DNA from 3 places in the Nocardioides sp. cx-173 genome. Region 1 is predicted to be linked to each of the others. Evidence: predicted binding sites of a transcription regulator. Region 1 holds the regulator's gene; each other region holds the start of a gene.
What was found. Region 1 encodes HrcA, which represses chaperone genes, less so after heat shock. Its sites were predicted from a motif close to TTGGCACTCGNNNNNNNCGAGTGCCAA; they were not measured.
Positions count from the first base shown of each region.

Region 2: the regulator HrcA is predicted to act here: its motif matches at 6,739-6,765, upstream of groES (co-chaperone GroES).
Region 3: the regulator HrcA is predicted to act here: its motif matches at 6,618-6,644, upstream of groL (chaperonin GroEL).

Region 1 covers NZ_CP088262.1:2,879,586-2,889,144, forward strand. The annotation lists gene LQ940_RS13990 (Gmad2 immunoglobulin-like domain-containing protein) at 1-618, shown strand, start outside; gene LQ940_RS13995 (16S rRNA (uracil(1498)-N(3))-methyltransferase) at 677-1,429, opposite strand; gene dnaJ (molecular chaperone DnaJ) at 1,431-2,600, opposite strand; gene hrcA (heat-inducible transcriptional repressor HrcA) at 2,649-3,674, opposite strand; gene LQ940_RS14010 (hypothetical protein) at 3,825-4,547, shown strand; gene LQ940_RS14015 (MBL fold metallo-hydrolase) at 4,557-5,408, shown strand; gene LQ940_RS14020 (hypothetical protein) at 5,428-5,640, shown strand; gene LQ940_RS14025 (DUF3097 domain-containing protein) at 5,692-6,540, shown strand; gene LQ940_RS14030 (TM2 domain-containing protein) at 6,583-7,002, opposite strand; gene hemW (radical SAM family heme chaperone HemW) at 7,012-8,223, opposite strand; gene LQ940_RS14040 (AMP-dependent synthetase/ligase) at 8,267-9,559, opposite strand, start outside.
Region 2 covers NZ_CP088262.1:1,016,752-1,026,310, forward strand. The annotation lists gene LQ940_RS04905 (hypothetical protein) at 1-1,129, opposite strand, end outside; gene LQ940_RS04910 (SigE family RNA polymerase sigma factor) at 1,126-1,653, opposite strand; gene LQ940_RS04915 (S-(hydroxymethyl)mycothiol dehydrogenase) at 1,877-2,962, shown strand; gene LQ940_RS04920 (MBL fold metallo-hydrolase) at 2,959-3,576, shown strand; gene LQ940_RS04925 (hypothetical protein) at 3,732-4,346, shown strand; gene LQ940_RS04930 (class I SAM-dependent methyltransferase) at 4,456-5,616, opposite strand; gene LQ940_RS04935 (SDR family NAD(P)-dependent oxidoreductase) at 5,708-6,514, opposite strand; gene groES (co-chaperone GroES) at 6,918-7,214, shown strand; gene groL (chaperonin GroEL) at 7,298-8,920, shown strand; gene LQ940_RS04950 (GNAT family N-acetyltransferase) at 9,088-9,559, shown strand, end outside.
Region 3 covers NZ_CP088262.1:3,574,428-3,583,986, forward strand. The annotation lists gene LQ940_RS17480 (AAA family ATPase) at 1-806, opposite strand, end outside; gene LQ940_RS17485 (nucleotidyltransferase family protein) at 887-1,438, opposite strand; gene LQ940_RS17490 (hypothetical protein) at 1,435-2,106, opposite strand; gene LQ940_RS17495 (RNA polymerase sigma factor) at 2,103-2,666, opposite strand; gene LQ940_RS17500 (serine/threonine-protein kinase) at 2,793-4,601, shown strand; gene groL (chaperonin GroEL) at 4,823-6,454, opposite strand; gene LQ940_RS17510 (hypothetical protein) at 6,679-7,155, opposite strand; gene LQ940_RS17515 (hypothetical protein) at 7,252-8,661, shown strand; gene LQ940_RS17520 (ATP-grasp domain-containing protein) at 8,683-9,525, opposite strand.

The DNA of each region.
Region 1 (9,559 bases):
GCGGCCGCGCTGATGACGGCAGGCGACGCGCAGGACCCCGACTACGGCACCCTCTTCCCGGCGGGCGGCTTCGCCTCCGTCTCCTACGGCGACGGCGGCTTCGTCGTCGAGCTCGCCGACGACACCTACACCACGGCCCCCGGCGGCATGACTCAGCAGGCGGCCCGGCTCGCCGCCCAGCAGCTGATCTACACGCTGCAGGGCGTGCAGCAGAAGCGCGACCCCGTGACCGTCGAGCTCGACGGCCGGCCCACGACGCTCTTCGGCATCGACACCGCCGGCGGTCTCACCGAGGCCCCGCAGATCGACGTACTGGGCCTGGTCAGCGTCACCTCCCCCGAGGAGGGCGCCACCGTGAGCGGGAAGTTCACCGCGAGCGGCGTGGCCAGCTCCTTCGAGGCCACCGTGCCCTGGCGGATCCGGCAGGGCGAGAAGGTCGTGCTCGAGGGCTTCGCCACCGCCGAGGGCTGGATGGACAAGCTCTACCCGTGGCAGAGCGAGGTCGACGTCTCCGGGCTGGCGCCGGGTGAGTACACGTTCGAGGCGAGCACCGACGACCCCTCGGGCGGCGAGGGCTCCGGTCCCACCGTCGACACGAAGACCATCACGGTGAAGTGAGGCCGGGCGCTGGGCCGGGCTGGGGGTCCGCACCTTCCACGTCCGGCACTTCGCCCGGTCAGCCGGGTATCCATCCCCAGCGCGGCGTACGCGCCAGCAGCGCAGCGCAAGCGGCGACGCCGGCGGTGGAGGTGCGGAGGACCTCGGCGCCGAGGCGGACGCTGACGGCTCCGGCCTGGACGAAGGCGGCGACCTCGTCGTCACTGAGGCCGCCCTCGGGGCCGACGACGACCAGCACCGTGCCGGAGGTCGGGACCTCCAGTCCGGCGAGGGGGACGGCCGCCTCCTCGTGAAGCACGACGGCCAGGTCGACCTCGGCCACGAGCGCCACGACGTCGGCGGTGGTGGCCAGCTCCGACACCACGGGGTGCCAGGCGCGGCGGGACTGCTTGGCCGCCTCGCGCGCCGTGGCTCGCCAGCGGGACAGGGACTTGGCGGCGCGCTCGCCCTTCCAGATCGCGACGCTGCGCGAGGCCGCCCAGGGGACGACGCGGTCGACGCCGACCTCGGTCAGGACCTCGACCGCCAGCTCGCCGCGATCGCCCTTCGGCAGCGCCTGGACCACCACGAGCGAGGGGCTGGGCTCCGGCAGGTCCTGGACCGTCTCCGCCGTCACCGACAGCAGCCGCTTGCCGGTCTCGGCCACGCTCCCGGCCACCGAGCGGCCCCGGCCGTCGGTGACGACGACCCGCTCCCCCACCCGGGTACGGCGCACGGCGACGGCGTGGTGCGCCTCGTCGCCCACGACGGTGACCGTGGCACCGGCCGTCACCCCGTCCAGGGACGGGACCAGGTGGACCGGCAGCGACATGTCAGTGGATGAAGGCGTCGCGCAGCCGGCCGAAGACCGACCGCTGGGCCTCCGCGGGCACCTGACCGGTCGGCGACTCCTCGCCGCGGATCGCGGCGAGCTCGCGCAGCAGCTCCTCCTGGCGGGCGTCGAGGCGCTGCGGAGTCTCCACCAGGACCGTCACGACCAGGTCGCCCCGTCCGCCCCGTAGGCCCGGGACGCCACGCGCGCGCAGCACCTGCTGGGTGCCCGACTGCGTGCCGGCGCCGATCTCGAGGTCGAAGGAGGTCTCCACGCCGGAGTCGGCGCCCTGCTCGAGGTCGGCCTCCAGGGTCGGCAGGGTCAGCGAGGTGCCGAGCGCGGCGGCGGTCATGGGCACCGAGACCGTGCAGTGCAGGTCGTTGCCGTGGCGGGTGAAGGTCTCGTGCTCGGCGACGTGGATCTCGACGTACAGGTCGCCGGCAGGTCCACCGCCGGGGCCGACCTCCCCCTGCTCGCTGAGCTGGACCCGGGTGCCGTTGTCGACCCCCGCGGGGATCTTGACGGTCAGGGTGCGCCGCGAGCGGACCCGGCCGTCGCCGGAGCAGGAGCGGCACGGGTCGGAGATGATCTGGCCGAAGCCGCGGCACGCCGCGCAGGGCCGCAGCGTGCGGATCTCGCCCAGGAACGAGCGCTGCACGTGGGCCACCTCACCGGCGCCCCGGCAGGTCTCGCAGGTCACGGGGTGCGAGCCCGGAGCGGCGCCCTCGCCGTGGCAGGCGTCGCACAGCACCGCGGTGTCGACCTTGAGCTCGCGGGTGACGCCGAACGCCGCCTCGGCCAGCGTGACCTCCAGCCGGATCAGGGCGTCCTGGCCGCGGCGCACGCGCGAGCGGGGACCGCGCCCCTGCCCGGCCCCGGGCTGGCCGCCGAAGAAGGCGTCCATGATGTCGGTGAACGAGAACCCCGCCCCCTGCCCGAAGCCGGCCTGCCCGCCGCCGAAGGGGTCGCCGCCGCGGTCGTAGGCCGACCGCTTCTGGGCGTCCGAGAGCAGCTCGTAGGCCAGCGAGATCTCCTTGAAGCGCTCCTGGGCCTCCGGGTCGGGGTTGACGTCGGGGTGGTACTGCCGCGCGAGGCGCCGGTAGGCCTTCTTGATGGCGTCGCCGTCCGCGTCACGGGCGACACCGAGAAGCTCGTACAGGTCCTTGCTCAACGTGGTGATCCTTAATCTGGTGCTGGGATGGTAGGGAGCGGCGTGCGCTCAGTCCTCGTCGAGGATGCGTGAGACGTAGCGGGCGACGGCCCGGACGGCGGTCATCGTGCCGGGGTAGTCCATGCGGGTGGGACCGACCACGCCGAGCGTGGCGAGGGCGTCGTCGGCCGGGCCGTAGCCGGTGGCGACGACGCTCGTGGAGGCGAGCTGCTCGAAGGGGCCCTCCGCGCCGATGCGGACGGTCACCATGCCGCCGCTGGTGGCCTCACCGAGCAGCTTGAGCAGCACGACATGCTCCTCGAGCGCCTCGAGCAGCGGCCGGACTGCGGAGTCGAAGCTGTCGCCGTAGCGGGCGAGGTTGGCGGTGCCGCCGACGGCGATCCGCTCGTCGGAGCGGTGGTCGCTCATGGCCTCCGCGAGGGCCTCGGTGACCGGACCGACGTACCCGGCGAGGTCGGGGGTGGGCGGCTCGGCGGCCAGGGCCCGCAGTGCCGTGACGGCGTCGGCGATGATCTCGCCGGAGGCGGCGGCATTGACGCGCTTACGGAGGTCGGCCAGCACCTCGTCGCTCAGGTCGGCGCCCAGCTCGACGAGCCGTTGCTCGACCCGCCCGGTGCTGAGGATGAGTACGGCGAGCAGTCGCCGCGGGGCGAGCGCCACCAGCTCGACATGGCGCACTGTCGAGCGGGAGAGCGTGGGGTACTGGACGACCGCCACCTGTCGGGTCAGCTGCGAGAGCACCCGCACCGAGCGCTGGACGACGTCGTCGAGGTCGACCGCCCCGTCGAGGAAGGTGGAGACCGCGCGTCGCTCCGCTGCGCTCATCGGCTTGACCGTCGTCAGCCGGTCGACGAACAGCCGGTAGCCCTTGTCCGTGGGCACGCGGCCGGCACTGGTGTGCGGCTGAGTGATGTAGCCCTCGTCCTCCAGCACGGCCATGTCGTTGCGGACCGTGGCCGGCGAGACGCCGAGGCCGTGCCGCTCCACGAGCGCCTTGGAGCCGACCGGCTCCTCGGTGGCGACGTAGTCCTCGACGATCGCGCGGAGCACGGCCAACCTGCGCTCTTCCTGCATGTCGCCTCCCCACCCGTCTGGCACTCCGTTGATCCGAGTGCCAATCCTACCCATCCGGGGAACTGCGGACACATTCCGTTGAGTGGACCGGGGGTGCCGCCGGCCGGGAAAGTTGCTTAGGGTTGCCTTACCTCACTTCAGGAGCGCGCAATGACCATGGACACATCGCACCTCGCCGCCCTCGACCAGCCCGCCCGCCTGGCCGCCGCCGCCCGCAGCGTCCTCGCCTGCCCGTCGGCGGTGAGCCTCGTCGTCGACGGCGTCCAGGATCCGGTGGCGGGCACCACCGACCTCGGCATGCAGGACCTGGACGGCACCCCGGCGTTCTCCGTCGTCCCCGGCACCGTGCTCTCCCAGGCCGCCCGGCGTGGCTCCAGCGCCCTGCTCACCGTCGAGAGCGGCCTCGGCCCCCTCGGGTCCGCCGACCGCGATGCGACGCTCACGCTCACGGGCACGCTGCACAACCACGGCCGCGAGGACTGCGACTGCTGCGGCGAGGTCCGCGACGTCGTCACCCTGTCGGTCGGCTCCGCGCTGCTGGTCAGGGCCGGGCGCCAGTCCGAGGAGCGGTTCCGGGTATCGCTGCCCGACTTCCGCTCCTCCGCCCACCGGCTCAACCGCGGCTACCTCCAGCGCTGCGTGGAGCACGCCAACCGGTGCCACCAGCAGGAGCTGAGACGCGCCGTCGCCGGCACCAGTGGCACCCCCCTGTCCCAGGTCGTCGGCGTCTCGCTCTCCGACCTGCGCCCCGACGGCGTCGGCGTCCACTGGGTCGACCCCGACGGCGCGCACACCCGCACGCTGTCCTTCTCCCGCGCCGCGACCACGACCGAGGAGCTGGGCGACCTGCTGCGCGAGGAGCTGCGCGCCTAGGGTGGCGGCGTGCCCTTTCTCGAGGTAGCCGACCGCGTCTGGGTCGCCCGCTACGACTGGTTCGACGTCAACGTCACGCTCGTACGCGGCTCGGGGGGCCTGCTGCTCGTCGACACCCACGCGTCGACCCGGGCCGCCGCGGGCGTCGTCGACGACGTCCGGGCGCTCGGGGTGGGCGAGGTCACGGGGGTGATCAACACCCACGAGCACTTCGACCACACCTTCGGAAACCACGAGGTCCGCCGCGCGTACGGCGCCGTCCCGATCCACGCCCACGAGACAGCCGCGGAGCGGACCATCCTGGCCGGCGAGCGCGCCCAGGACCGCTACCGTGAGGACCTCGACGACCCGCATCGCGACGAGGTCCTGGCCACCGAGATCGTGCCGGCCGACCACACCTTCTCCTCCGCGGTGGTGCTCGACCTCGGCGACCGGGTGGTCGAGCTCGTCCATCCCGGCCGCGGCCACACCGCGGGCGACCTGGTGGTGCGGGTGCCGGACTGCGACGTCCTCCTCGCCGGCGACCTCGTCGAGGAGTCGGCCCCGCCCGCGTACGGCGACGACTGCTACCCGCTCGAGTGGCCCTGGACCCTCGACATCCTGCTCGGCCTGACCACCTCGGCGAGCGTGGTCGTGCCCGGCCACGGCGCCGTGGTGGACCGGGAGTTCCTGGAGGTCCAGCGCAACCAGGTCGGCCTGGTCGCCCAGAGCATCCGCGACCTGGCCGGGCGCGGAGTCCGTGCCGAGGACGCACTGGAGGCGGCCGAGGAGTGGCCCTTCCCCCGCGCCGCGCTCACGCTCGCCGTACGCCGGGGATATGCCCAGCTGACCCGGGGCGAACGGCGTTTGCCGCTCGCGTGACGCGGGTTACGTTCGGAGCATGAGCCACTCCGAGAACGAACCCGACGACGGGCCCCAGCCCGGCGTCTCCGACGACAAGCTCCCCGAGGACCTGCAGCCCGGCGAGGACAACCCGCTCGCCGAGGGCCTCGGCGACAACGAGACCGTCGACGACCTGCTCGACGGCGGCAAGGACGCCGAGCAGCTCGACGAGACCGGCTCCTCGCAGTCGGACACGTCACAGGACGACTGACACCGGCGCGGCACCCAGCCGCGGGCGGGCCATCCCCTCTAGCGTCGGAGGGTGAGCGACCGATACGGCACCGACGTCCTGTCCGGCGACTGGCGCAAGCCGAAGCGCGGGCGCGCTGTCGAGGCACCCGCCGACCTCGGCACGGTGGTCGAGGAGGTCACCACCGACTGGGTCGGCGAGATCGTGGCGGTCGACCGGGACCTGCACACCCTCACCCTGGAGGACCGGCGCGGCCGGCGGCGTACCTTCCCGCTCGGCCCCGGCTTCCTGCTGGAGGGCAAGCCGGTGATCCTCACGGCCCCCGTACGCCTCAGCGCCCCGGCGGCCCCCACCCGCACCGCCTCCGGCTCCATCGCGGTCCACGGCGCCAAGGCCCGGGTGGCGCGCGCCAGCCGGATCTTCGTCGAGGGCCGCCACGACGCCGAGCTCGTCGAGAAGGTCTGGGGCGACGACCTGCGCCTGGAGGGCGTGGTCGTCGAGTACCTTGAGGGCGTCGACGACCTGGTCTCGCACCTGCGCGCCTTCGGACCGGGCCCCGAGCGCCGCGTGGGCGTGCTCGTCGACCACCTGGTCCCCGGCTCCAAGGAGAGCCGGATCGCCGCGGAGGTCGCCGCCTCCCCCGTCGGCCGGCACGTCCTGGTGGTGGGCCACCCCTTCGTCGACGTGTGGCAGGCCGTCAAGCCCGACCGCATCGGCGTGGCCGCCTGGCCGGTGATCCCGCGCGACGTCGAGTGGAAGAAGGGCGTGTGCCGCCACTTCGGCTGGCCGGCCGCCGAGCAGGCCGACATCGCCCGCGCCTGGAAGCACATCCTGTCGCGGGTGCACTCCTACGACGACCTGGAGCCCGCCCTCCTCGGCCGCGTCGAGGAGCTCATCGACTTCGTCGCCAGCTCCGACTGAGCCCGCGAAGGCGGAGCTGACCGGCGGCGAAGGGACGGGGCCTCAGCGCAGCATCAGCCCGTTGGCGTCCTTGCTGTCCTGGACGAGCATCAGGATGCCGTCGATGACCGGCCACAGGCAGCCGATGCCGCACGTGATGATCGAGACCACGAGCTGGGCGATTCCGACGCCGTTGTCGCCGATGTAGAAGCGGCCGACGCCGAACGGCACCAGGATCTGCAGGAGTCCGGCGACGAGCTTCTGCTTGTCGGAGTAGGGGATCCCGGTGCCCGGGTGCACGCCGTACGGCGCCCCCGGCACCCCCATCGGGGCCATGGGATAGCCGGGGTACGGCGGCTGCTGTCCGTAGGGCGGCTGCTGCGGCTGCCCGTACGGCGGAGGCGGCGGCGTGCCCTCAGGGCCACGGCCCTGCGGCCGGTTCGGGTCGTAGGGGTCGTACGGGTTCGCGGGGCCCTGAGTCATGCGGCCACCCTAGGGCAGCAGGTCGCGGACGACGGCGTCCGCCAGCAACCGGCCGCGCCGGGTGAGCACGAGCCGGCCGACGCCGGGCTCGAGCAGCCCGTCGGCCACCAGGCGCGGCACGGCCACCCGCCCCGGCCCGTCCAGCACGCCGGGGTCCAGGCCGTCGCGCAGCCGCAGCTCGAGCAGGACCCGCTCCACGCGCCTGCTCTCGTCGTCGAGCACCTCGCGCGCGTGCGCCGGGCTCAGCCCCGAGGCCAGCCGGTCGGCGTACGCCACGGGGTGCTTGACGTTCCACCAGCGCACGCCGCCGACGTGCGAGTGGGCGCCCGGACCGACGCCCCACCACTCACCGTCGGTCCAGTAGCCGAGGTTGTGCCGGCAGCGCGCGGCGTCGTCGCGGGCCCAGTTGGACACCTCGTACCAGCCGAGCCCCGCCGCGGTCAGCCGGTCGTCGGCCAGGTCGTACTTGTCGGCGAGGTCGTCCTCGTCGGGCATCGGCAGCTCGCCGCGGCGCACCCGGCGGGCCAGGGCCGTGCCGTCCTCGACGATGAGCGAGTACGCCGACACGTGGTCGGGCTCGCACGCCAGCGCCTCGTCGAGGCTGCGCCGCCAGTCGGCCAGCGACTCCCCCGGCGTGCCGTAGATGAGGTCCAGGCTGACCTGCTCGAAGCCGGCGGCGCGCGCCCACGCCACGACGTCCGGCACCCGCGCCGGGTCGTGGGTGCGGTCGAGGACGGCCAGGACGTGGGGCACGGCCGACTGCATGCCGAACGAGATCCGGGTGAAGCCGCGCTCGCGCAGCTCGGCCAGCGACTCCGCGGTGACGCTGTCGGGGTTGGCCTCGGTGGTCACCTCGGCGCCGGGCGCCAGGCCGAACTCCTCGTCGATCGCGTCCAGCACCGCGCCGAGGTCAGCGGGGCGGAGCAGCGTCGGGGTGCCGCCGCCCACGAAGACGGTGTCGACCGGCGCGTCCGCGGCGCCGAGGATGCGGCGGGCCTGCCGTACCTCCGCCACCGCCGAGGTGGCGTACGTCGCCCGGGAGGCGCCGGGCCCCAGCTCGTCGGCGGTGTAGGTGTTGAAGTCGCAGTAGCCGCATCGGACCCGGCAGAACGGCACGTGCACGTAGAAGCCGAACGGATGCTCGCCCAGGCCGCTCAGCGCCTCCTGCGGCAGGGCGCCGTCCGGCGGCACCGGGTCACCGGGAGGAAGGGCGGACGGCACCGGGCCATCTTCCCACCCGGGCGGTGACCCGGTGCCGGCCGGATCAGCTGTAGAACGATGCGATGCGCTCGGAGTTGTGGTCTTCGACCACGTTGCGCTTGACCTTCAGCGACGGGGTCAGCTCGCCGGACTCGATGCTCAGGTCGTGGTCGAGGATCTCCCACTTCTTGACGGTCTCCCAGCGGTTGAGGCGGCTGTTGAGCTCCTCCACGTAGCCGGCCACCATCTCGTGCGCCTTCTCCGAGGACACGACCTCCGAGTACGGCTTGCCGGCCAGGCCGTTCTCGGCGGCCCAGCCCTCCATGGCGTCGGGGTCGAGGGTGACCAGGGCGACGACGTAGTTGCGGTCGTTGCCGAAGACCATGAACTGGCTGACGTAGGGGCAGATCGCCTTGAACTTCGACTCGATGGCCGACGGGGCGATGTACTTGCCTCCGGAGGTCTTGAAGAGGTCCTTGATCCGGCCGGTGATCGTGAGGAAGCCGTCCTCGTCGAGGCTGCCCTTGTCGCCGGTGCGGAGCCAGCCGTCCTCGGTGAGCGTGCCCGCGGTCTCCTGCGGCAGGTTGTGGTAGCCGTCCATGACGTGCGGGCCGCGGAGCAGCACCTCGTCGCCCTCGCCGATGCGCACCTCGCTGCCGGGCAGCGCGCGACCGACGGTGCCGATCTTGTTGTCGTCGGGGTGGTTGACCGTCGCGCCGGCGGAGTTCTCGGTCATGCCGTAGCCCTCGAGGATGACGATGCCGGCGGCGTTGAACCACTCGGCGATCTCCTGGTTGAGGGCTGCGGAGCCGGAGATGAAGAACCGCACGCGGCCTCCGAACCGCTCGCGCACCTTGCTGAAGACGACCTTGTCGAACAGCCCGTGCTGGAGCCGGAGCACCGGCGGGACGGACTTGCCCTCGCGCACGAGCCGGTCGCGCTTGAGCCCGGCCTCGAACGCCTTGTGGAAGATCTTCTCCTTGATGCCGCCCTCGGCCGCCTGCATCGTCTGGATCCGGCTGTAGGCCTTCTCGAAGATGCGCGGGGCCGCCCCCATGAACGTCGGCTTCACGATGCCGCAGTTCTCGACGATCTTGTCCACGCGGCCGTCGATGGCCGAGGCGAACCCGCACGCGAGCTGGGCCGACAGCAGCACCTTGCCGAACGAGTGCGCCATCGGCAGCCACAGGAACTGCAGGTCGGACTCGTCGAGGATGTGCTGGACCTTGATCGCGCACCCCTCGTAGACCCACGACTCGTGCTTGAGCCGCACCCCCTTGGGCCGGCCGGTCGTGCCGGAGGTGTAGATGAGGGTCGCGAGCTGGCCGGGGGCGATGCTCTTGGCGGTCGTCTCAAT
Region 2 (9,559 bases), 1.9 Mb from region 1:
CGACCTTCTCGACCGTGCCGTCGCCGCGAAGGCGCCAGATGCTCCACGCGCCCGGGTCGCGCTCGAACACCGTGGCCACGAGCGAGCCGTCGTCGGCCCAGTCCTCGTCGGCCACGACGCCGTCGGGGTCGAGCCGGGCTGCCAGCTCGCCGCCCCCGTCGATGATGCCGACGTACGGACGGCTGAGTCCGTCGTGGTAGGCCTCCGAGACGGCCACGAGGTCACCCGTGGGGTCGAGGTCGAGCAACGAGTAGGCGCACGTGTCGTAGGTGTAGCCGGTGGTCGCGGTGCCGTAGAGCGCGTAGCAGGCCTCGGCGCCCTCGGCGGACAGCTGCACCGCCACCGTCCCGTCCTCGGCGGCGTCCGCCACGTCGATCGGCGCCGGGTCGGCGTCCACCGCGTCGCGCAGCGAGCCGTCGGCCCCGAGCACCTGCGCAGGCCCGCCGCTGCCGTCGGTGAGGTAGAGCCGGCACCCGGTGTCGTCGCGTCCGCAGTCGCCGACCAGCGCGGTCGGGCTCAGGTCGGCCTCGAGGCCACGGGCGACGGTCCGGCTCCGGCCGTCCGAGCGCACGACCAGCTCGCCCGCGGTCGTGAGGTAGGCGATCGCGGTGCTCTGCTCGTTGGCGACGGGGCCCGAGAGCACGCCGCGCACGGTGTCGGTGACCTCCCCGTCCTCGTCCACCAGCTCGAGCACGTCGATGCCGGTGTCGTCGTCGTTGCGGGCGCCGACCAGCAGGCCGTCGAGCACGACGCCGAACGAGTAGGCGGAGGGGACCTCGACCGGGGGAGCCTCCGAGCGCACCCAGGTGCGGCCGTCGAGGTAGTCGACTCCGAGGCCCGAGCCGCCGGTGTCGACACCCTCGGAGGGGGGCAAGGTGGGGTCGGCACTCTGGCTCGCGGGCGGCAGGTCGCGGTCGGTGCGGCCGGTGAGGCCCTGCCCGGCCACGACGGCGAGCGGCACCAGGACCGCCGCGACCGCCAGGACGCTGGCGGCGGCGAGACGCCGGGTACGCCTGATGCGCGAGGCGCGGCCCTTCACCTGATCGAGGGAGAAGGGGGCGTCGTCGAGGCCCCGCACGCGGTCCCCCAGCTCACGGCGCACCTCGGACTCCCAGCGGTCGATGCTCATTGCTCCTCCTCCCGGTGGGCAGGGCTCAGGTCGGACGGGACGCGGTCACGCAGCGCGGCGAGCGCACGACTGCACTGCGACTTCACGGTGCCGACCGAGATGCCGAGGATGTCGGCGGTCTCGGCCTCCGTCAGCTGCTCGTAGTAGCGCAGCACCACCACGGCGCGGGCCTTCTGCGGCAGGGTCTGCACGACGTCCCACAGTGCGGAGCTCAGCCCCTCGTCGTAGGCGTCGCTGACGGCGCGGTCCGGGATGGTCTCGGCGGCGAACTCCCGGCGCTTCCAGCCGCGGCGCCACAGCGAGTTGTTCTCGTTGACCATGATCCGGCGGACATAGGCGTCCACCGAGCCGCGGTCGCGCACCTTGTCCCAGGCCAGGTAGAGCTTGGCCAGCGAGGTCTGCAGGACGTCCTCGGCCTGGTGCCGGTCTCCGGTGAGCAGGTACGCCGTCCGCAGGAGCTGCGGCTGGCGTGCGTTCAGGTACGCCGCGAACTCCTCGTCACGGTCGGCCGAGCGGGCGCTCATGCGCCCAGTCTCGGGGGTTGGCCGCGCCGAGAGCGGCACGGTCGTCGCGGCGTGGTCCACGTGTCGAAGACGCCAACCGCCCCGAGATGGTTGCAATCTCCCGGAAGTGGCCGGGATGGACGTGCGCGTCCTCACGTCCGCCTCCGCACCCCACCCTGACCGCGGGGCCCTTACGGTTGCAGGGAGCACGAGCCCACCACAGGGACAGGACGAAGGAGCACGGATGCAGCAGGTCAAGGCGGTCGTCGCACGAGCCAAGGGTCAGCCCACCGAGGTGGTGACCATCAACGTGCCCGACCCGGGGCCGGGCGAGGCGCTGGTGAAGGTGCAGGCGTGCGGGGTGTGCCACACCGACCTGCACTACCGCGAGGGCGGGATCAACGACGACTTCCCGTTCCTGCTCGGCCACGAGGCCGCGGGCGTGGTCGAGGCCGTGGGCCCGGACGTGACGACGGTGGCGCCGGGGGACTTCGTGGTCCTCAACTGGCGCGCGGTGTGCGGCGACTGTCGTGCGTGTGACCGCGGGGAGCCGCAGTACTGCTTCGCCACCCACAACGCGACGCAGAAGATGACGCTCGAGGACGGCACCGAGCTGAGCCCCGCGCTGGGCATCGGCGCGTTCGCGGAGAAGACCCTGGTGGCGGCCGGCCAGTGCACCAAGGTCGACCCGTCGGCGCGCCCGGCCGCGGCCGGCCTGCTGGGCTGCGGCGTCATGGCCGGCATCGGCGCGGCGATCAACACCGGTGCGGTGACCCGGGGCAAGACCGTCGCGGTCATCGGCTGCGGCGGTGTCGGGGTGGCCGCGGTCGCCGGGTCGGCGCTGGCGGGCGCGTCGAAGGTCATCGCCGTGGACATCGACCCGAAGAAGCTCGAGAAGGCAAAGGAGCTGGGCGCGACGCACACCGTCGACTCCTCGCAGGTCGACCCGGTGACGGCGATTCAGGAGCTGACCGGCGGCTTCGGCGCCGACGTCGTGATCGAGGCCGTGGGCCGCCCGGAGACGTGGAAGCAGGCGTTCTACGCGCGCGACCTCGCCGGGACCGTCGTCCTGGTCGGGGTGCCGACGCCCGACATGGTGATGCCCGAGATCCCGCTCATCGACGTCTTCGGCCGCGGCGGCTCGCTCAAGTCCAGCTGGTACGGCGACTGTCTGCCGAGCCGCGACTTCCCGCTGCTGGTCGACCTCTACCAGCAGGGCCGGCTCGACCTGGACGCCTTCGTGACCGAGGAGGTCGGCCTCGGCGACGTCGAGGCGGCGTTCGAGCGGATGCACCGCGGCGACGTGCTGCGCAGCGTGGTGATCCTGTGAGCGAGGCGAGAGCGCGCATCGACCACGCCGTCTCGTCGGGCACGTTCAGCCTGGACGGGCAGACCTTCGACGTCGACAACAACATCTGGGTGGTCGGCGACGACACCGAGTGTGTCGTCATCGACGCGCCGCACTCGGTCGAGGACATCCTCGCGGTCGTGGGGGAGCGCACGGTCAAGGCGATCCTGCTCACCCATGCCCACGACGACCACTGCCGGGTCGCACCGGCGCTGCGCGAGCGCGTCGTCGCGCCGATCATGCTGCACCCGGACGACAAGCCGCTCTGGGAGCTCACGCACACCGACGAGCTCTGGGACCTCGACCTGGCCGACGGGACCGAGATCGAGGTCGCCGGGACGACCCTGCGGGTGCTGCACACGCCGGGGCACGCGCCGGGCGCGGTCTGCTTCTACGCGCCCGAGCTGGGCTGCGTGTTCACCGGTGACACCCTCTTCCACGGCGGGCCCGGGGCGACCGGCCGCTCGTTCAGCGACGAGGACCTGATCGTGGACTCGATCCGCACCCAGCTCTTCGCGCTGCCCGACGACACCGTCGTCCACACCGGCCACGGCGATGACACGACCATCGCAGCCGAGAAGGCGGCGCTGGCCTGACCCGGCCCGTCCCGCCGGCCGCAGAGGTCCCGGCGGGACGGGACCATCGTCCTTCGGGATGCTGGACCTTCAGCACTGAGCACCGGCCTCCGGGATCCGTAGATTTCGTGGTGTCGCGAATGACATCAGGTCTTCGCAAGCAACAGGAGGACGTCATGCGCTCCACTCTCGACAAGTTGATCTCCGGTACCGGCCTGCTCCTCGCGGCCGTGCTCCTCGTCGCGGGAGGCCTGCTCACGTGGGCGAACGTGTTCATCGGAGACCAGGTCGAGGAGCAGCTGCTGGCCCAGGACATCGTGATGCCCGAGGGTCCCGCCCTCGGCGGCCTGAGCGACGAGAGCGTCGAGGCGCTCGAGGAGTTCGCCGGCTCGCCGATGGACACCGGTGCCGAGGCTCGTGCCTACGCCGACCACTACATCCAGTCCCACATGAACTCCAGCGGCGAGGAGCTCGCGGGCGAGCCGCAGACGTACTCGGAGGCCAGCAACAAGGCTCGTGAGCTCGGCGCCGCCCTCGCGGAGAACCCCGAGGCCAGCCAGGAGCAGATCGACGAGGCGGCCGCCTGGGGCGAGCTGCGTGAGTCGCTCTTCATGGGCAGCACGCTGCGCGGCCTGCTCCTCTACGCCTACGCCTTCGCCACCATGGGCGTGATCGCCGGGTACGCCGCCGTCGCCTCCTTCGTCGGCGCGGGTGTCCTCCTGGTCCTGGGCCTGCTGGGCCTGCGGCACGCCGGCCGGATCAAGGCGAACGAGGCCACCGCCACCGCCTGACCACTGCGCTCGACCACGGACCTGTCGCCCTCACGGGCGGCAGGTCCGTTGCGGTTGCGGTGGTGGTTGCCGGTGACGTGGGACTTGCGTCGCCGCCGCCCTGCCCGGCTCAGAACGGGTCGACGAGCAGGGCCGTGCCCTGACCGCCCACGCGGGTCAGCACGATGGTGGCCTCGTCGTCGCCGACCAGCGCCAGCCGCTTGCGCAGCTGCTCCGGGACCACCTCGACGCCCCGCTTCTTGATCGTGAGGCGGCCGATGCCCCGCTCGCGCAGGGCGGCGCGCAGCGCCTTCTCGCGGTACGGCAGCTCCGCGACGACCCGGTAGCCGCGCGCGAACGGCGTACGGAAGGAGCCGTCGGAGGTGACGTAGGCGATGTGCTCGTCGAGCAGCCCGCCGTCCACGCCGGCGGCGACCGCGGTCACGAGCCCGGCGCGGATGACGGCACCGTCCGGCTCGTACAGGTACTCGCCGACGGCGCGGACCTCGCCGCCCGGGTCGTCCTCGTCCGTGAGGGTCGCCAGCCCGCCGCGCCCGATCACGGTGGCACGGCGGCGTACGGTCGCCAGCCGGCCCGACCAGAGGGCCGCCTCCTTGACCTCACCGTGGTCGCTCACCCACTCGGCCTCCACGCCCTCGGGCACGAGCGCGTGCGGGATGCCGGGCGCGACCTTGACGCAGGAGTCGCGGCGCAGGAGCCCTTCGACGAACGGCCACGGCGGCGCCCAGTCGTCGACGTCGAACGTCCGGCCACGCGCGGTACGGCGGGCCGGGTCGGCGAAGGCGACGTCGAAGGGGCGGGTGTCGATCTCGGTGGCGTCGGCCACCGCGACGGCGCCGCCGAGGTCGAGGGCGGCCAGATTGGCCTCCGCCACCGCCACCCGGACCGGGTCGAGATCGACCCCGGCGCACACGATGCCGACCCGCGCGGCGGCGAGCAGGTCGCCGCCGATGCCGCAGCCGAGGTCGACGAGGCTCTGGGCGCGAAACGCCGCCAGGCGTCCCGCGCGGTGGTCCGCGACCGCCGCACGCGTGGCCTGCTCGAGGCCGTCCGGGGTGAAGTACATCCGTGCGGCCAGGTCGCCGAACTTGGCCACGGCCCGCTCGCGCAGCCGCACCTGTGTCAGTGCGGCCGCGGCGTGCTCGGCGCTCGCCGAGCGTCGCAACGCGGTCTGGGCGCGCAGCGGGTCCGGCTCGTCGAGCGCGCCCGCCGTGGCCAGCAGCCGCTGGCCCGGCTCGGTGAGCAGCCAGCGAAACGAGTCGAGGTCCACCCCGTGATCCTGTCAGGCCGGGTCTGCCGCGGCGACGGCAGCGGAACCTTCTGCGCGGACCCGACTCCTGCTGCGCCGGCGTCCCGTGCGCTCAGGAGGCGATTCGGGCGCCGCCGTCCATCGTCAGGATCTCCCCGGTGACATAGGCCGCGTGGTCGCTGGCGAGGTAGACGATGCCGCTCGCCACCTCGGAGGCCTTGGCCAGGCGCGGGATCAAGGTCTTGTGGCCGAGCACGGACTTGTCGTCCAGGCCGATGATCCCCTGCATCATCGGGGAGTCGGGCGCCGTGCGGCTCCCGGAGCTGACGTGCGCCGGGTCGTCGGGCCGCGTGCCGTAGGGCGAGACCGCGTTGACCGTGATGCCGTGCGCCGCGGTCTCCCTGGCCAGGGTCCGCGTGAAGGTGTGGATCGCGCCCTTGGCCGCCGAGTACACGGACATGAGCGAGTCACCGATGTCGGCCGCGGTGGAGCCGACGTGGACCACCCGCCCACGGCCCTGCGCGATCATGTGGGGCAGCACCGCCTGCGTGACGTGCAGGACGCTGGTGAGGTTCCACGAGAGGTCGAGCTCCCACGTGGCGGGATCGCTGTCGACGAAGGCGGCCACCGAGGCGATGTTGCCCGCGGCCGTCACCAGCACGTCGATGGCTCCGAACCGCTGCACCGCAGCCTCGACCATCGCGTCCACCTGGGCGCGGTCGGTGACGTCGCAGGAGACCCAGAGCCCCTGGCCGCCGGCCCGCTCGACGTCCGCGACCACCTCGAGCCCCTTCTCCTCGTTGCGCCCGACCACGACGACGTTCGCCCCTTCGGACGCCAACGCCGTGCAGGTGGCGCGCCCGATGTTGGCGGTGCCGCCCGTGACGACGGCCGTGCGGCCACTCAGTCCCATGTCCATGACGTCTCGGTTCTCCCAAGCCTTGAGCGGGGACGGTTCCGCGACCTCGTCGACATCCGTCCGCGAATAGGTACGCGGTCTCCACCAGCTCGATCCGGATGCCGTCCGGGCCGAGCAGGCACAGCACCCGCAAGCTGTCGTAGGTGCCCAGACCCTACGTCTCCGGCTCGCCCACCGCGGGTACGTCCACGCCGAGGGAGTTGCGGGCCTCGGGCAGCCCCCTTCTGGCACTCTCCTGGCCTGAGTGCTAGTTTCGTTGTTGGCACTCTCACCATGAGGGTGCCAGAGCTTGCAGTGTGGTGCGACCCCCGCGACGGCGTACCTCCCCGCAAGCCCCAACGTGGGGAGGACGCCGTCCTCCCGGTAGAGCAACCCAGAGTCAGAGAAAGTGGAGGTCGACACCGTGTCGGTCAACATCAAGCCTCTCGAGGACCGCATCGTCGTGAAGCCGCTCGACGCCGAGCAGACCACGGCGTCCGGCCTGGTCATCCCGGACACCGCGAAGGAGAAGCCCCAGGAGGGCGAGGTCGTGGCCGTAGGCCCCGGCCGCTTCAACGAGGACGGCGACGAGCGCATCCCCATGGACATCTCCGTGGGCGACAAGGTCATCTACAGCAAGTACGGCGGCACCGAGGTCAAGTACGGCGGCGAGGAGTTCCTCATCCTCTCCGGCCGCGACGTCCTCGCGATCGTTTCCTGATTTTCTTCCGGGTCGTGTGCCTGAGGACGCGCTCAGGCGCGCTCCTCGGCACACGACCCGATTTCATTTGACCTAGGAGAACCATGCCCAAGATCCTGGAGTTCGACGAGAACGCCCGCCGCTCCCTCGAGCGCGGCGTCGACGCTCTCGCCAACGCCGTCAAGGTGACGCTCGGCCCCAAGGGCCGCTACGTCGTCCTCGACAAGAAGTGGGGAGCCCCCACGATCACCAACGACGGCGTCACCGTCGCCCGTGAGATCGAGCTGGACGACCCGTTCGAGAACCTGGGGGCGCAGCTCACCAAGGAGGTCGCCACCAAGACGAACGACATCGCCGGTGACGGCACCACGACGGCCACCGTGCTGGCGCAGGCGATGGTCCACGAGGGCCTGCGCGCCGTCGCGGCCGGTGCCAACCCGATGAGCCTCAAGCGCGGCATGGACAAGGCGACCGCCGCGGTGGGCGAGGCCCTGCGCGAGGCCGCCCGCGAGGTCGACTCGGTCGAGGACATGGCCTCGGTGGCCACGATCTCGAGCCGTGACGCCCACATCGGCGACCTGCTCTCGCAGGCCTTCGACAAGGTCGGCAAGGACGGTGTCATCACCGTCGAGGAGTCCAACACCATGGGCACCGAGCTGGACTTCACCGAGGGGATGCAGTTCGACAAGGGCTACATCTCGTCGTACTTCGTCACCGACACCGAGCGCATGGAGGCCGTCCTCGACGACCCCTACATCCTCCTGCACCAGGGCAAGATCTCGGCGATCGCCGAGCTGCTGCCGCTGCTGGAGAAGGTCATCCAGGCCGGCAAGCCGCTCTTCATTCTGGCCGAGGACGTCGACGGGGAGGCGCTGTCGACCCTGGTGGTCAACAAGATCCGCGGCACGTTCAACGCCGTGGCGGTCAAGGCACCGGCCTTCGGTGACCGTCGCAAGGCGATGATGCAGGACATCGCGACCCTGACCGGCGGTCAGGTCATCGCGCCCGAGGTCGGCCTCAAGCTCGACCAGATCGGCCTGGAGGCGCTCGGCACCGCGCGCCGCGTCGTCATCACCAAGGACGACACCACGATCGTCGACGGCGGCGGCGACGCCTCCGAGGTCGAGGGCCGCGTCAACCAGATCAAGGCCGAGATCGAGAACACCGACTCCGACTGGGACCGCGAGAAGCTCCAGGAGCGTCTCGCCAAGCTCGCCGGCGGCGTCTGCGTCATCAAGGTCGGCGCGCACACCGAGGTCGAGCTCAAGGAGAAGAAGCACCGCATCGAGGACGCCGTCTCCGCGACGCGCGCCGCGATCGAGGAGGGCATCGTCGCCGGTGGCGGCTCGGCCCTCATCCACGCGGTCAAGGTCCTCGAGGACGACCTCGGCCTGACCGGCGACGAGGCGGCGGGTGTCCGCATCGTCCGCAAGTCGGCCGACGAGCCGCTGCGCTGGATCGCCGAGAACGGCGGCGTCAACGGCTACGTCGTGACCACCAAGGTCCGCGAGCTCGGCGTCGGCAACGGCTACAACGCCGCGACCGACGAGTACGGCGACCTGGTCGCCCAGGGTGTCCTGGACCCGGTCAAGGTCACCCGCTCGGCGCTCGTCAACGCCAGCTCGATCGCGGGCATGCTGCTCACGACCGAGACCCTGATCGTCGACAAGCCCGAGGACGAGGACGACGCTCCGGCCGCCGGCCACGGGCACGGCCACGGCCACTGATCCACCGCACCTCCCGCTGACCCGTCAGAAACTTTCTGACGGGTCAGCGGCATTTCGGTGCAGTTGGTGACGGGTCGGCGTGGACGGGTGGAGACGTAGCGCCGGTGAAACAGGACGGACGCCGTCCGGCAACCTGCGCCGGGCACAGTCGGGCCATGTTGTGGAGAGTGCGAGCGACACTGCCCGAGCGGCCGGGGGCCCTCGCGGCGCTCGCGGCGGAGTGTGGAGCGGCGGGCGTGAACATCCTGGGGGTGCAGGTGTTCCCCGGCGTCGAGGCGGTGACCGACGAGCTGGTCCTGAGCACGCCCGACTCCTGGGACGAGGCGGACCTCACCGGGCTCGTCGGCCGCGCCGGCGGGCTGTCCGTGAGCGCGGCCACCTGCACGGAGGCGGCGCTCACCGACCAGCCGACCCGCTACGTGCAGGCCGCGCGCGGGGTGCTCGAGGCGCCGTCGTCCTTCCCGGAGGTGGTTGCGGCGCTCTTCGACGCGGATGTCGTGCCGAGCGGCAGCGCCCAGGACGTCATGGAGATGGCCGTGGGGGACGTGCAGGTGCAGATCCGCCGCAGCGCCCCGTTCACCGCCACCGAGCACGCGCGCGGCGCGGCGATGGCCGACCTGGTCAGCGACGTGCTCGCCC
Region 3 (9,559 bases), 690 kb from region 1:
GTGCGGGCCGCGGACTCCAGGTCCAGCTCGGAGGCGCTCAGGTGGTGCAGAGCGCGGGCCCAGTCGAGGGTCTCGGCCACGCCGGGTGGCTTCTCCAGGTCGTGCCGGTCGCGCAGCTGCTGCACCACCGTCGCCACCTGGCGGGCCAGCGCGGCCGGCACCTCGGGTGCCCGCGAGCGCAGGATCTCGACCTCGCGGTCGAGCCCGGGGTGGTCGATCCAGTGGTAGAGGCAGCGCCGCTTCAGGGCGTCGTGCAGCTCCCGGGTGCGGTTGGAGGTGAGGACCACGACCGGCGGCGTCGCGGCCTTGACCGTGCCGAGCTCGGGGATGCTCACCTGGTAGGTCGACAGCACCTCCAGGAGGAACGCCTCGAACTCGTCGTCGGCCCGGTCCACCTCGTCGACCAGCAGCACCGCCGGGCTCTGCTGCAGGGCGGCCAGCACCGGGCGCGCGAGGAGGAACCGCTCGTCGTAGAGGCTCTTCTCGGCCTCCTCGACGCCCTGCCCGGACGCGGCCCCGGCGGCCTCCAGGGCGCGCAGGTGCAGGATCTGGCGCGGGAAGTCCCAGTCGTACAGGGCCTGGGTCGCATCGATGCCCTCGTAGCACTGCAGCCGCACCAGGGGCAGTCCGAGGCTCTCGGCGATCGCCTCGGCCAGGGCGGTCTTGCCGGTGCCGGGCTCGCCCTCGAGGAGCAGCGGTCGCTCCATGCGCAGCGCCAGGAACACCACGGTCGCCAGGGCGTCGTCGCACAGGTACCCGGTCCCGCCGAGCTGCGCGGCGAGAGCGGCGGCGGACGCGGGCTGCATTCCTCGAATCTATCCCGGTACGCGTTGGCCGCGGGTTGGCGACGCGGGTTGGCGACGGGTGTTGCTGACGGGGGGGCAGGTCAGCGGGTGTCCACGTCGCGGCCGCTCGCCAGGTCGCCGCACTCGACCAGCACCGTGCCGGCGGCGGCGAGGTAGTCGCGGGCGCCGCGGTCGCCCACGGCGGTGGCGTCGACCCCGGCCCAGTGGTCGCGGCCCAGGAGCACCGGGTGGCCGGGCCGACCGCCGTACGCCGCCCGCGCGAGGACGCCGGTCCCCCCGCCCGCCGCAACCACGCGCCGTACGACCTCGGCGGTGACGTCGGGCAGGTCGACCAGCAGGACGACGGCCGCCTCGGCGTCGTCGGGGAGCGCGCCGAGCCCGGCCCGCAGCGAGGCCGCCATCCCCTCGGCCCAGTCCGCGGCGATCACCACGTCGACGCCGAGCCCGTCCAGGAGGCCGAGCGCCTCGTCGGCGGCGGCCCCGAGCACGACGGTCACCTCGTCGCAGCCGCCGGCGCGCAGCACCGCGACCGACCTGGCGAGCCAGGACTCCGCACCGTCATGGACGAGTGCCTTGGGCAGGCCCATCCGGCTGCCGCCACCGGCGGCGAGCAGCAGGCCCGCCAGGCTCACCCCGGGAACGCCTCGACGTAGAGCGCCTCGAGGGCGGGGCTGAAGGGGCCGCTGAAGCCGCAGACCGCGACCTGGCCCCCGTTGGCGCTGACCAGGTAGCGGCGGCCCTCCTCGAACTGCACGGCCCCCACGAGCGCCGTCATCAGCTCCGGCGGCGAGCTCACCTCCACCAGCTCCGTCGGCTCCCCGGCGTAGAACCGGTCCGGCGCCAGCGTCACCACGTCGGCCGCGACCGACTCGACGGTGGCCGAGAAGGCGACCTCCGCGGTGGCCAGCGTCTCGGCGTTCGGCGCCAGGCACTTCGCCGAGGTCGGCGGCGGCGCCGTGAGCTCGGTGACCGTGGGCGGCTGCGACGCCGGGGCGCTCGGCCCGGCCGAGGGCACGTTGTCGGACTCCGGGTCGTTGCCGAGCAGGGCGAAGACCCCGACCGCCGCGAGCAGCACCGCGGCCGCGGCCACCAGCCAGGTGAGGGGGCTGCGGTTGCGGGTGCCGGTCTCGCGGCTCTCCGGCAGCTCGTGCTGCTCGTGCTGCCCGTCGTCGGCGGGTTCGTCGAGGTCGGCGTTCATGGTGTCCTCCAGGAGTCGGGCCACCCAGGCGGGGTCCGCCGGGGGCAGGTCGGACGCCGGGTCGCCGGCCTGCAGCCGCTGTCGCAGCTCGTCGTCGTTCACGGGGTCCTCCCTTCCGTCGCCTCCTCATGTCCGGGAGCGGCTCCGCTCTTTCGCAGGATGCCCCGGAGCTTCTCGCGGACGCGGTGCAGCCGGATGCTGACCGCGTTGGGCGTCAGGTCGAGCACGGCGGCGATCTCGGCCGGCGTCAACTGCTCCCAGGCCCAGAGCCGGATCAGCTCGCCCTCCGTCGCGGTCAGCCCCGCGAGCGCCTGCTCCAGCCGCTGGTCACCGCTCCCCACGATCTCGTCGGGCCCGGGCTGCGTCTGCGCGGGACGGTCCAGCGTCGCCACCCGCCCGGCCACGCGGACCTGCCGGCGCGCGGAGCGCTCCGCGTTGGCGAGGCAGTGGCGCGCCACGCCGTACGCCCACGGCAGGGCGGCGTCCTGCGGCACGTCGTCGAGGCGCCGCCAGCACACGAGCAGGGTCTCGGCCAGCACGTCGTCGGCGGTCGCGTGGTCGGTACGGCGGGCCAGGAACCGCCGCAACGGCTCGATCAGTCCGGGCGCCAGCGCCTCGAACCGGGCGCGGCGCTCGGCGGCGCGGGGGTCGTCGTCGGCCACACCCCCAGCCTCACACACGCCGCCCCCGCGTAAACCCGCACGTCCCCCAGCGACCCCGCCGGGTTTCGAACACCCTCCCAGCGGATAGGTTCCCCTCGCCGGACCGCCCGCGACGGAGGAGACACGATGGCCCGCTTCCCCTCGGTGGGCGAGCAGTTCGGCGACTACCGCATCACGGGCACGCTCGGCCGCGGCGGCATGGGCGTGGTGTTCGCCGCCGAGCAGCGCGGCCTCGCGCGCACCGTGGCCCTCAAGGTGCTGGCCCCCGAGCTCGCGGAGCAGCCGGACTACCGGCGGCGATTCGCCCACGAGGCGTCCGTGCTGGCCCGCCTCGACTCGCCGCACATCATCCAGGTCTACGACCACGGCGAGCAGGACGGCTGCCTCTACATCGCCACCCAGTACGTCGCCGGCGGCGACCTCAGCGAGGCCATGCGTCGCCACGGGGCGGTCCCGACCGCCCCGGCCGCCCACATCGCCGCGCAGGTCGCCTGGGCGCTGGCCGACGCGCACGCGGCCGGGATCGTGCACCGCGACCTCAAGCCCAGCAACGTCCTGCTGCGCAACGTCGACGGCGCCGACGTCTTCGCCTATCTCTGTGACTTCGGCATCGCCCAGGACCGCAGCCCGGGTCTCACCGCACCGGGCGCGGTCGCCGGCACCTTCGCCTACCTCGCCCCCGAGCGTCTGCGCGGCGAGCCGGCCACGCCGAGCGCCGACCTCTACGCCCTGGGCTGCGTGCTGTGGACCGCGCTGACCAACTCCACGCCGTACGCCGGCAGCGACGTGCAGATCGGCATGAGCCACCTCAGCGACCCGGTGCCGCAGCTGGCGCCGACCTCGCCGGTCGCCCGGGCCGTCAACGACGTGCTGCGCCAGGCCATGGCCAAGGAGCCGGCCCAGCGCTACCCCTCGGCCAACGCGATGCGCACCGGCCTGCAGGAGCTGGCGCGGCTCGCGCAGACGACCCCGCACCCGCCACTGGTCCCCGACCGGGCGACCTCCCCCGGCCCCCCGCCGCCTGCGCCGCCGCGGTCTCAGCCCTCGCACCCCTCCCAGCCCTCGGCGCCGCGACCGGCGTACCCCGCTCAGCCGTCGCACCCGTCGCACCCGTCGCATCCGGCCGCTCCGACGATGCTGCCGTTCCGGCCGCCGCCGCCGCCCGCACCGAAGCGGCACCGCACCGCGCTGGTCGTGGGTGCCGTCGTCGCCGCGGTGGCCCTCATCGCGGGGACCGTCGCCGCGGTCGCCACTCGCGGCCCGGGTGACGACCCGAGCACGACCTCGACCTCCTCCTCCGAGCCCACGGCCTCGGACCCCACGACCGAGCCGACCGAGCCGACCGAGCCGACCGAGGCGATGTCACCGTCGGTCACGGCGCCGACCTACAGCCCCACGCCGCCGGCGCCGCCGCCGACGAGCACGGGACCCACGCCGACGTACCCCGCCGTGCCGCCCGCCACCGGGATCAAGCTGCAGGTCGGCAAGGCGGAGATGCGCGCGCCGGCCGGCTGGGGCCGGGTCACCCAGACCAACATCCCCAACGGCGTCGGGTCGCGCGACTACTCCGACTACGAGGGCTACTACTCCTCGGTCTTCCTCGAGCGCACGGAGCCGGTCTTCCCGCTGGAGTCGCTCACCCTGCTCGAGATCGTCGCCATGGCCGCCGTGGAGTCCCTGGCCGAGAAGAACGCCGACATCGAGCTCGTGGCCAAGGACGAGCTCCCGGCCGGCTGGCTCGACGGCGCCCAGGCCGCTCGGGTGCGCGGGGTCTACAAGAACACCGGGACCGGGCTCTACTTCGCCGAGGAGTCGTGGTTCGTGCAGAAGGGCAAGTTCCTCTACCGGCTGACCTTCCAGCACAGCCGCGCCGACAGCCTCGACGAGCGGCGCGCCGACATCGACCCGGTGGTCGTGTCCTTCCGCTGGCGCTAGGTGTACTCGGCTGGGCGCCGGCGGCGCCCTCGTCGGTCGAGCGGAGAAGGGGAAAGGCCCCCGGTCTGTGACCGGGGGCCTTTCGGTGGTGCTGTGCTGCAGAGCTGGCTGGGTTTCGAGACGCGTCGCGCTTCCCCTCGCTTCGCTCGGGTGAGCGCCGACGCTCCTCAACCTGCCGGCCTGATCGCGTCCCTGCGGCTTCGCCGCGGGGACGCGGGCCGTCAGAAGTCCATGCCGCCCATGCCGCCGGTCGGGTCGCCGCCGCCCATGGGCGCCGCCTTCTCCGGCTTGTCGGCCACCACGGCCTCGGTGGTGAGGAAGAGCGCCGCGATGGAGGCGGCGTTCTGCAGCGCGGAGCGCGTGACCTTCGCCGGGTCGATGATGCCCTCGGCGATCATGTCGACGTACTCGCCCGTGGCCGCGTTGAGGCCCTGGCCGGAAGGCAGGTTGCGCACCTTCTCGGACACGACGCCACCCTCGAGGCCGGCGTTGATCGCGATCTGCTTGAGCGGGGCCTCGGTCGCGACGCGCACGATGTTGGCACCGGTCGCCTCGTCGCCCTTGAGGTCCAGCTTGTCGAACGCGACGACCGCAGCCTGCACGAGCGCCACGCCGCCACCGGCGACGATGCCCTCCTCGACGGCCGCCTTCGCGTTGCGAACGGCGTCCTCGATGCGGTGCTTGCGCTCCTTGAGCTCGACCTCGGTGGCCGCGCCGACCTTGATGACCGCAACGCCGCCGGCCAGCTTGGCCAGGCGCTCCTGCAGCTTCTCGCGGTCGTAGTCGGAGTCCGACTTCTCGATCTCGGCGCGGATCTGGTTGACCCGGCCGGCGATCTGGTCGGCGTCGCCCGAGCCCTCGACGATGGTGGTCTCGTCCTTGGTGATGACGACCTTGCGGGCCTGGCCGAGCAGCTCGATGCCGGTCGACTCCAGCTTGAGGCCGACCTCCTCCGAGATGACCTGGCCGCCGGTCAGGATCGCGATGTCCTGCAGCATGGCCTTGCGGCGGTCACCGAAGCCCGGGGCCTTGACGGCGACGGACTTGAAGGTGCCGCGGATCTTGTTGACGACCAGCGTGGACAGGGCCTCGCCGTCGACGTCCTCGGCGAGGATCAGCAGGGGCTTGCCCGACTGCATGACCTTCTCGAGCAGCGGCAGCAGGTCCTTGACCGAGGAGATCTTCTGGTTGGCGATGAGGATGTAGGGGTCCTCGAGGACCGTCTCCATGCGCTCGGGGTCGGTGACGAAGTAGGCCGAGATGTAGCCCTTGTCGAACCGCATGCCCTCGGTCAGCTCCAGGTCGAGGCCGAACGTGTTCGACTCCTCGACGGTGATGACGCCTTCCTTGCCGACCTTGTCCATCGCCTCGGCGATGATCTCGCCGACGGTCGGGTCCGCGGCGGAGATCGACGCGGTGGACGCGATCTGGGCCTTGGTCTCGATGTCGACGGCCATGGCGGAGAGCTGCGCGGAGACGGCCTCCACAGCAGCCTCGATGCCCCGCTTGAGGCCCATCGGGTTGGCGCCGGCGGCGACGTTGCGCAGGCCCTCGCGGACCATCGCCTGAGCCAGGACGGTCGCCGTGGTGGTGCCGTCACCGGCCACGTCGTCGGTCTTCTTGGCAACTTCCTTGACGAGCTCGGCCCCGATCTTCTCGTACGGGTCCTCCAGCTCGATCTCCTTGGCGATGCTCACGCCATCGTTGGTGATGGTGGGCGCGCCCCACTTCTTCTCGAGCACGACGTTGCGGCCCTTGGGACCGAGGGTGACCTTGACGGCGTCTGCGAGCGTGTTCATGCCACGCTCGAGGCCGCGCCGGGCCTCCTCGTTGAAAGCGATCAGCTTCGACATATCTGCTGCGATCCTTCGCACTTCAGAGCTGTGGACGGACCGGTTCGCTGCCCGCGACGGACGATCAGGCTGCCCGGCGAACCCTTCTCGCCGGCGCTTCGGACCTCAGCTCCCCGGTCCGGGGAAAATTGTCACTCTCATGAGGAGAGTGCCAACCTCATGTTTAGCACTCGGGCAAGGCGAGTGCAAACAACTGAGCGCTCGAGTCGACACCGCATCGCCCCTCAGCCACAGCCCCCGGAGGTCGCCTCGACCGTGGCCAGCCGGAGGTCCGGCGCGTCCTGGTCGAGCAGCTCGAGGCTGACCTCGAGACACGCCCGCTCCGGCGCGTCCTGCCCCGCGCGCACCTCGATCACGTAGGCGGCGTTCTGCTCGTCCGCGACCTGGAGGTCGCCGCGCTCGCTGATGACGTCCCGCCCGAGGTCGGCGGCCATCAGACTCGCCACCTCCTCACCGTTGACCGGGCCGAGCGAGCCGGAGAGGTCCGCGGCGGCCTCTCGAGCGGCCTCGTCGAGCTCCTCCTGCGAGACCCGGCTCCGGTCGAGGGTCAGCGAGACGGCGTACAGGGCCATCACCAGGGCCGGCACCAGCGTCAGCGCGAGCATGGCCCGCGAGGTGGACGGCCGGGGGGCGTACTGGAGCGCAACCGGAAACGCCAGGGTCAGGGCAAGCACCCAGGGCACCCACAGCGGCAGGTTCATGACCGCTCCTTTCCCCGGCCGCGAGGCTCGGAAACGGAGTTTTGCCCGGAGGACGGCGGGGTAGGCGTCGTTGAACATCCACAAGTGGGGAAGACCATGTCGAACTACTACGAGCTGGAGTCGCTGATCGGGAAGATCAAGCGGGCCGCCATCGACGTCTACATGACCGACCAGGCCAACTTCTACGAGATCGACGGCGATCGCTACCGCTACCGCGGGTCGGGGCGCGGGGCGCCGCAGTACTGCACCCGTCCCGGCGAGGACGGGGAGGGCGGTGGCGACGTCTCGATGGGTGGCGGCATGCCGGACTTCCTGGTCAACCACCTCGACGCCGACTTCCGCGCCGCCTTCGGCAACATCCGAGGCCAGGTGGACGCCATCTTCACCAGCCTGAAGGACGTGCCCTCCGGTGCCAGCCTCATGTTCGAGGAGAGCCGGTCGATGGACGCCGCGGAGAAGCTGACCCCGAAAGGCGCGACCACGTCGCTCCCGGCCGGCGGTGGCTCCTCGCTGAACCTGAACAACGCGGCGCTGTCACAGCGGGTCAACGCCGTCCACGGCTACAGCTACCGACTGTCCTCGCGGACCATCAACGCCTTCCGGGTGGCCTATGCCGACCGCCTCGGTGCGATCCTCGACGCTCAGGCCGCGCTGGCGGCGACCATGGGCATGGCGGCGGCGGGCCAGACCGCGGTGTTCACCAAGCTGCGCGAGGACATCGCGACGTTCGCGGCCAACGCGCTCGCCTCGCTCAACGCGCTGGCCGGCGTGCAGTCGGCCGGCCAGGGCCCCGGCGGCGGTCACTTCGCCGTGGGCGGCGCGTTGCTCACCATCGCCTCGCTGAGCGGGGGGCCGGGTACCGCCGCCTTGGCGGCCTTGGGCGCCGTGGGCGGTCTGATCGCCGACCTGTGGCCCGACGCGCCGGCGAAGAAGGAGCTCGAGTTCAAGGGGTCGAACCTCGAGTCGATGATGCAGTCCATCGCCGACGCCAAGACCACGCTGCTCAGGACGCCGGTCGAGGACGAGACCGCCATCAGGCAGGCCCTGACCAACGCCTCCGCGGCAATCCGCCAGTCGCCCGCCTCGTTCGACATCAGCCGGCCGGAGTACCCCCGTGGCGGTGGCGAGGACGTCGGCGGCCCAGGGACGATCCAGCATAACCGCAACGACATGCAGCAGCTGGCCGCCACCTGCCAGCTCGTCTCCGACGACGTCGACGGGGCCCGCCTCCTGGTGGCCGGCGCTGACGGCGGCCGTGGCGAGTGGCGCCGTCCCGAGGGGATCGGGATCGGGCCGAACGGCCCCTACGACGCCTTCCGCGATCTCGGCAGCGACCTGGTCGCCCTCACCCGCAACACGGCCGCAGAGCTGGCGGAGGCGGCCACCAAGCTGATCGCGGCCTCGCTGGACTTGGACGCGACCGACGCCGACGTCGCCCAGGCCCTGGCCCGCGAGATCAGGGAGGTCAAGCAGGCCGAGGCGGCCGGCGACCTGCTCTTCGAGTGAGCCTGCCGCTGGAGGACGGCGCTAGAGCCGGGCCGCGACCGCGTCGGCGAAGAGGCCGCCATTGGCGGGCCGGACGTCCAGGTAGAGGCCCGGCTCGGTCACCTCGATCTCGCTGACCATCAGCCGGCCCTCGTGGCGCAGCAGGTCGATGCGGGCGTAGACGAGCTCGCGATCGAGGATCTTGGCCGCGGCACCGACGGCGTCAAGGGCGATCCGCGTGGCCTCTTCGGACAGCGGGGTGTCGTGGCTGCTGCCGCCGTACTCCTCGTGCACCCGGACGTCCCCCTCCCCTGCGACCTTGCGCACCTGGGCGACCGGGCGCCCGTCGATCACGAACACCGACACCTCCCCCTCCTCGCGCACCGAGGGCACCAGCGGCTGGACGACCCAGGCGCCGGGGTCCGACGGTGGCGACCACGCGTCCAGGTCGTCGACCACCACCAGGCCGCGCCCACCGGCGCCGACCCGCGGCTTCACGACCGCCGGCCGGACCCGCGCCACCGCCGCGCGCAGGTCCTGCACGGTCGACGGCACCTCCGTGGGCACGACCGGCACCCGGCCGTCCCGGGCGAGGTCGAGGAGGTAGGCCTTGTCGGTGTTCCAACCGAAGACGTCGACGCCGTGGAGCATCCTCGGACCGACCGCCTCGGCCCAGGCCAGGAAGTCGGCCAGGCGGTGCTCGTAGTCCCAGGTCGACCGCACGGCGACGAGCGCGGCCTCGGCCCAGTCCACGGCCGGGTCGTCCCAGACGGCCCAGCGGCTGCGGATGCCGCGCTCCGCGAACGCCGCGTCGAGCGCGGCGTGCCCGGGCTCGCCCTCGGCGTGCGCGCGGTCGGTGGCCAGCAGGACGAGCGGGGCGGTCATGCGGAAAAGACTGTCATCCCTGTCGATCGCGGCG